One region of the Mesorhizobium sp. B4-1-1 genome, then DNA from elsewhere that is predicted to be linked to it. Evidence: riboswitches for the same ligand, from Rfam matches in the RefSeq annotation. Region 1 holds a riboswitch; the other holds the start of a gene.
The links. Region 1 has a riboswitch for S-adenosylmethionine ahead of FJW10_RS16735 (homoserine O-acetyltransferase). Riboswitches for the same ligand answer to the same signal wherever they lie in the genome.
Positions count from the first base shown of each region.

Region 2: another riboswitch for S-adenosylmethionine. It lies ahead of FJW10_RS03730 (O-succinylhomoserine sulfhydrylase); the one in region 1 lies ahead of FJW10_RS16735 (homoserine O-acetyltransferase).

Region 1 covers NZ_VFTH01000011.1:28,190-31,590, forward strand. Annotated here, with positions in the region: gene metW (methionine biosynthesis protein MetW) at 68-685, opposite strand; gene FJW10_RS16735 (homoserine O-acetyltransferase) at 765-1,934, opposite strand; SAM riboswitch at 2,030-2,107, opposite strand; gene FJW10_RS16740 (AraC family transcriptional regulator) at 2,258-3,112, opposite strand; gene FJW10_RS16745 (phytanoyl-CoA dioxygenase family protein) at 3,301-3,401, shown strand, end outside.
Region 2 covers NZ_VFTH01000002.1:201,370-204,770, forward strand. Annotated here, with positions in the region: gene araD1 (AraD1 family protein) at 1-329, shown strand, start outside; gene FJW10_RS03725 (2'-deoxycytidine 5'-triphosphate deaminase) at 375-1,469, opposite strand; SAM riboswitch at 1,547-1,624, shown strand; gene FJW10_RS03730 (O-succinylhomoserine sulfhydrylase) at 1,681-2,871, shown strand; gene FJW10_RS03735 (ceramide glucosyltransferase) at 2,905-3,401, opposite strand, start outside.

The sequences.
Region 1 (3,401 bases):
TTAAAGGCAACACTGTTCGCTGCGATCTTGATTGACGGCGTTGAGCATCCGCAGCCGGTAAGCAGCGTCAGCCCCGCCTCAACAAAAACACCGCCTGCTGGCCGAAGAAGTTCCAGAACCACCAGGGCATCGACAGGCCGATCTTCTGGCCGTTGGCGTCGAGCGCGGTTGCTTTCTCGACGGTCGCGCCGAGTTCCTCGCACAGGTTGACGAAGTCGCGAATGGTGCAGAAGTGGATGTTGGGCGTGTCGTACCAGGAGTAGGGCAGGTCCTTGGTGACCGGCATCCTGCCCTTGATCAGCAGCGAAAAGCGCACGCGCCAGTGGCCGAAATTGGGGAAGGAGACGATGGCGCGGTTGCCGATCCGAAGCAGTTCGTCGAGCACGACCTTCGGGTTGCGCGTCGCCTGCAGCGTCTGCGACAGCACGACGAAGTCGAAGCCCTTGTCGGCGTAGAATTTCAGATCGGTGTCGGCGTCGCCCTGGATAACCGATAGCCCGCGCGCCACGCATTCATTGACGCCGCGCTGCGACAGTTCCAGCCCGCGGCCGTCGACCTGCTTGGTCTCCTGCAGGAGTTCCAGAAGCACGCCGTCGCCCGAGCCGACATCGAGGACGCGCGAATTGGCCGGAATGAGATCGGTGACGACCTCGAGGTCGACACGCTGGGCGCGATTGACGCTCATGGCCTTGCCTCCTGCATGGCGCGCGATCCGGCTCCGAAAAGTCCGCAACTTTTTGCGTTCGCTGACCTTCGGTCCGGGGTCATGCGCTAAGTCCCCTGGCGCGGGCGGCCGACGCGATGAAGCCGTTGATGGCCGCGAACAGCTCCGGCTCGTCGAGCAGGAAGGCGTCGTGGCCGCGATCGGTCTCGATCTCGACGAAGGAGACGGAAGCGCCCGCCGCGTTCAAGGCATGCACGATCGATCGGCTCTCCTCGGTCGGGAACAGCCAGTCGCTGGTGAAGGAGACCAGGCAAAAGCGCGTCTTGGTGCCGGCGAAGGCGTCGGCGAGGCGCCCGCCATGATCGGCGGCAAGGTCGAAATAGTCCATCGCGCGGGTCAGATAGAGGTAGGAATTGGCGTCGAAGCGGTCGACGAAGGTCATGCCCTGGTGGCGCAGATAGCTTTCGATCTGGAAATCGGCGTCGAAGCCGAAGGTGAGCGCCTCGCGGTCCTGCAGATTGCGGCCGAACTTGCGGTGGAGTGCTGCTTCCGAAAGGTAGGTGATGTGAGCGGCCATGCGCGCGACGGCGAGCCCCTTTTCCGGCCGCTTGCCTAAATCTAGATATTTGCCGCCATGCCATTCCGGATCGGCCATGACGGCCTGTCGGCCGACTTCATGGAAGGCGATGTTCTGCGAGGAATGGCGGGCGCCGCTGGCGATCGGCAGGGCGCAGAACACACGCTCCGAATGGCTCGCCGCCCATTCCAGCACCTGCATGCCGCCCATCGAGCCGCCAAGCACGCAGAACAGCTTTTCGATGCCGAAATGATCGACCAGCATCGCCTGCGCGCGCACCATGTCGCGGATGGTGATGATGGGCAGGTCGAGCCCATAAGGCTTGCCCGTCGCCGGATTGGTCGAGGCCGGGCCGGTCGAGCCGAGACAGCCGCCGATGACGTTTGCGCAGATGACGAAGAAGCGGTTGGTGTCGATGATCTTGCCTGGGCCGATCAGCACTTCCCACCAGCCCGGCTTGCCGGTCACCGGATTGGTATTGGCGACGTGCTGGTCGCCCGTCAGCGCGTGGCAGACGAGGATGGCGTTGGAGCGCGCGGCGTTGAGCGTGCCATAGGTCTGGTAGGCGATCTGGAAAGGCGACAGCAGCGTGCCGGCGTCGAGCTTCAGCGGCTTGTCGGGGCCGAACTGCAGCACCGGGCTCGACGGATGGTCGGCCTCGTCCTTGGTCCTTGCAGCGCGCTGAGCGGCCATGTCCATCCTCATCCTGTCCGCATCGGTCTCGTCCCGACGCGGTGTCCGGCCGGCAGCGGACAACAAAAAACCGGCATTGCCGTCGCAAAGCCGGTTACAGGTTGCAAACGGCCCTTTAGCGAGTTGTTTAACGTGGCTGCAAGCCGACCGGCCAAATCACCACGGAAGTCTGGCAGTTCTTCTAGGACCAGCGCCGCGCTTCGTCAACGGGTAGCCTCCTCGCGGCGCTCCAGTCGGTTCACCACACCCAAGCAGGCCATTTCCTGCCAAGCCAACACATGGCCTGCCTTGTCTTGTCGCAGTTTCGCCTTCACGGAATCTGTTCAGCGCTTCGACGCAACCCCTAGTTCGCTGCGCCGCCAGGCCGAAGGCGAAATGCCAACGGATCGCCTGAATTCGCGACCGAAATGATAGACGTCGCAAAAGCCGCATGTCTCGGCAATCTCGGCGATCGGCTGGTCGTCCTGCACAAGCAGCGACTGCGCGTGCATCAACCGCTCGCGCATCAGCCACTGATGCGGGCTGGTGCGAAGATAGCGCTGAAACATCCGCCGGGTCTGCGACGGCCCGAGCCCGGTGACGGCCGACAGGGCCGACGCGGTCCATGCGAAACCGAGCGCCCCGCGCATCGCTTCGATACCGGAAGTGAGCGGTTTCGGCAGGTCGTCGCTATCCGGCCCCGCCAACGCGCGATCGATCAGGAGCAGGAATTCGGCAACCAGTTGCGAAAGGCGCAGATCGAGGCTGGCGTCGCGGCGGCGCAACGCGGCAAACAGGCGCTCGAACCACGGGACTGGATTTGTTCCCTCGGCGAAGCTGGCGCGCGGCGTGCCCTCTCCGAACAGTTTGCGCCGCAGGATGGCGGGCTCCGGGCCGTCCAGCCTGAACCAAAGCACCGTCCAAGGATCCCGGGGATCGGCGGAATGGACGTGCGGAGCCTCGTTCGCCATCCAGACCAATTGACCAGCCCCGACGTCTATCCTTTGCCCAAGCGTTTCGACATAGCCGGCGCCGGCAAGACAGTAGATGATGTCCTGTCCGGGATAGACGGCGCGTTCTATCCGGTAATCCGGTCCGGCGGCGACTTTTCCGGCGCGCAGCACGCTGAACGCGGCGCGGGTCCAGGCCGGGGCTGGCACATAGTGGAAACTCTCAATTACGGACGTTCTTTTGTGCATGCGCGTTTTATACAAAAAATACGTTCCCTTTGTCCATTTTGTTCCGCGGCGGAGGGGCTAAATTCTCCTCAAGAGCCTGGGATTTCCGGCCGGAAACGGATCGGAACCAGGCCTTCAAAAAGGTTCAGGGGCGCCCGTGCCGCATCGCGGGACGCTTTGGGGTTCCAGGGAGAATATCGATGCTCGCGATGACCAGACATGAAGCCGAGCTTTACGCGCGCGACGGCTACATCATTCGCCGTGGCCTGCTGGGCGCCGGTGAAGTCGCCAACTTTCGCGACCACGCCCG
Region 2 (3,401 bases), on a different contig from region 1:
TGATCGGCGACCTGCCGGCCGACATCCGCGGCGCATCGCGCATCTGGCGCGACGGCAAGCTGCTTTGGGAGAAGCCGTTCCTGTCGGGCGAAGCGAACATGTCGCACACGATCGCCAATCTCGAGCATCACCATTTCAAATATTCGGCCTTCCGCCAGCCGGGCGACGTGCATGTGCACATGTTCGGCACGGCGACGCTGTCGTTTGCCGACGGCATCAGGACCGAGGCCGGCGATATGTTCGAGATCGAGGCGCCGGATTTCGGCCTGCCGCTGCGCAATCCGCTGGAGATCGAAAAGCCGGTCAAGGTGGCGGTGAAGGCGTTGTGAGAGCGTGATCTCCCCCAAGGGGAGATCAGCAGCTCAGACCTTAGACTAGCGCGCGGCGCGAAAATGCTTGGAGAGCTTCAGGCCCTGCGCCTGGTAGTTCGAGCCGAGGTCGCTGCCGTAAAGCGCCTGCGGCCGCTGCAGCATGTGCTCGTAGATGAGGCGGCCGACGATCTGGCCGTGATCGAGGATGAACGGCACTTCGTGGCTGCGCACTTCCAGCACCGCCCGGCTGCCGCTGCCGCCGGCGGCGGAGTGGCCGAAGCCCGGGTCGAAGAAGCCGGCATAGTGGACGCGGAACTCACCGACCAGCGGATCGAAAGGCGTCATCTCGGCGGCATAGAGCGGCGGCACATGCACGGCTTCGCGGCTGACCAGGATGTAGAATTCGTCGGGGTCGAGCACGAGTTCGCCGGCGCCGCTCTTGTAGATCGGCTCCCAGAAATCGACGACATCCTGCGCGGCGCGCTTGTCGACATCGACGAGGCCGGTGTGGTGCTTGCCGCGGTAGCCGACAAGGCCGTCCTTGTCGCCGTCGAGGTCGATGGAGAGCGCGATGCCGCCGCCTGAAATATTGGGCGGCTCGGTGGCGACCAGCATCTCGGCGCGGTGAAGGTCGCGCAGCTCGCTTTCCGAAAGCACCGCGTTGCCGGTGCGAAAACGGATCTGCGACAGCCGCGAGCCGGCCCGCACGACGATCGGGAAGGTGCGCGGGCTGACTTCGAGATAGAGCGGCCCGTGATAGCCGGCGGCGATCTTGTCGAACTCGTGGCCGCGATCGGTCATCACCCGGGTGAAGATGTCGAGCCGCCCGGTCGAGCTCTTGGGATTGGCGGAAGCGGACACATTCGAGGGCAGCGCCAGGCTTTCGAGCAGCGGCACGATGTAGACGCAACCCGTCTCCAGCACCGCGCCCTCGGCGAGGCTGAATTCATGCAACTTCAGCCGCTCGAGCTTGTCGGCTACCCGATGATCGGGGCCGGGCAGGAAGGAGGCGCGCACGCGGAAGGCCGTGTCGCCGAGCCTGAGGTCAAGGCTGGCCGGCTGGATCTGGTTGGTGTCCAGCGCGCGCGGCGACTTCAGCGCGGCGGACTGGAACAGCGCGGAAATATCCTGGTCGGGAAGAATGCCTGTCTGCCGCAAAGTCTTACTCCGCTCTGCTGGTACAAACCTCTTAATGAAGCCGGCAATTGACGCAAGCGCGGCGCGGGTCTAAAGGGTCGTTATCCCGTGGTGATTTGGCCGGTCGGCTTGCAGCCACGTTAAACAAGTCGCTAAAGGACCGTCGAGCCGCAAGGCTATATGGACCGGTTGCGACTTCGCGGCCGGTTTTTTTGTGTCTGGAAGCAGGGCTATGAGCACCAAAAAGCGCAACTGGAAACCTCAGACGGCACTCGTGCATGGCGGAACGCTGCGTTCCGGCTTCGGCGAGACATCCGAGGCGATGTACCTCACCCAGGGCTATGTCTACGAGACGGCGCAAGCCGCGGAAGCCCGCTTCAAGGGCGAGGAGCCCGGTTTCATCTATTCGCGCTACGCCAACCCGACGGTCGACATGTTCGAAAAGCGCATGTGCGCGCTCGAAGGCGCCGAGGATGCCCGCGCTACCGCTTCCGGCATGGCGGCCGTCTCAGCCGCGTTGCTGTGCAGCGCCAAGGCTGGCGACCATATCGTTGCGGCGCGCGCCCTGTTCGGCTCCTGTCGCTGGGTGGTCGAGACGCTGGCGCCGCGCTACGGCATCCAGGCGACGCTGGTCGACGGCACCGACATCGCCAATTGGGAAAAGGCGATAAGGCCGAACACCAAGCTGTTTTTCCTCGAAAGCCCGACCAATCCGACGCTGGAAGTGGTCGACATCGCCGCGGTTGCCAAGCTCGCCAATTCGATCGGCGCGCGCGTGATCGTCGACAATGTCTTCGCCACGCCGCTGCAGCAGAAGCCGCTGCAGCTCGGCGCCCATATTGTCGTCTATTCGGCGACCAAGCACATAGACGGCCAGGGCCGTTGCCTTGGCGGCGTCATCCTGTCCGACAAGAAATGGATCGACGAGAACCTGCACGACTATTTCCGCCACACCGGCCCCAGCCTGTCGCCCTTCAACGCCTGGACGCTGTTGAAAGGCCTGGAGACGCTGCCGCTGCGCGTGCGCCAGCAGACCGAGAGCGCCGGCAAGATCGCGGATTTCCTCGCCGGCCGATCGGAGATCGCCCGCGTCATCTATCCGGGCCGGGCCGACCACCCGCAGGCCGATATCGTCAAGAAGCAGATGTCGGGTGGCTCGACGCTGATCTGCCTCGACGTCAAGGGCGGCAAGCAGGCGGCCTTCGCCTTGCAGAACGCGCTCGACATCGTGCTGATCTCGAACAATCTCGGCGACGCCAAGAGCCTGATCACCCATCCGGCGACGACCACGCACAAGAACCTGAGCGACGACGCGCGGGCCGAACTCGGCATCGGGCCGGGCACGCTCAGGCTCTCCGTCGGCCTGGAGGACGCCGACGATCTGCTGGAGGACATCGAGCAGGCGCTGAAGGCGGCCAAATAAGACCTGTAGCGGCGACCGTCGCTACACAGGACTTCAGGCAAGCTCCTCCAGTTCGGTCATCGCCTTGGTGCGGATGGTCATGGCATTGCCGCGCCATTCGACGGCGCCGCCGAACCAGGCGCGCACCCAGATGGCCGGAAGCATCGCGTCGCGCGTGAGCATCGCGGTGACGCTGCGCGGCGACAGGTACCAGCCTTTTGCCCAGGCAAGCAGGCATTCCGGCAGATAGGCGGCCGCGAGCACGCAGAGCGCCGTGGTCGGCAGGCTGACGCCGGCCGTTGCGGCCGAAATCAGCGCGAGAAGCAGCGGCATCGCGGCGCCGGTCAGGATCTCCGGCGCGAAGAACAGCGGGAAGGTGACGCGGCGCAGCCGCGCCCAGCGCGCCTGGCGTGACCATATCTCGGCGAGCCGGCGCTGGCCGAGCGGCTGCTCGAAAGGCGAAGCGACGAGATTGACGCGCAGGCCCAGGCTGTTGACCAGCTTGGTGGCGGCTGCGTCCTCGGCGATCTCGGCGGCCAAAGCCTGGATAC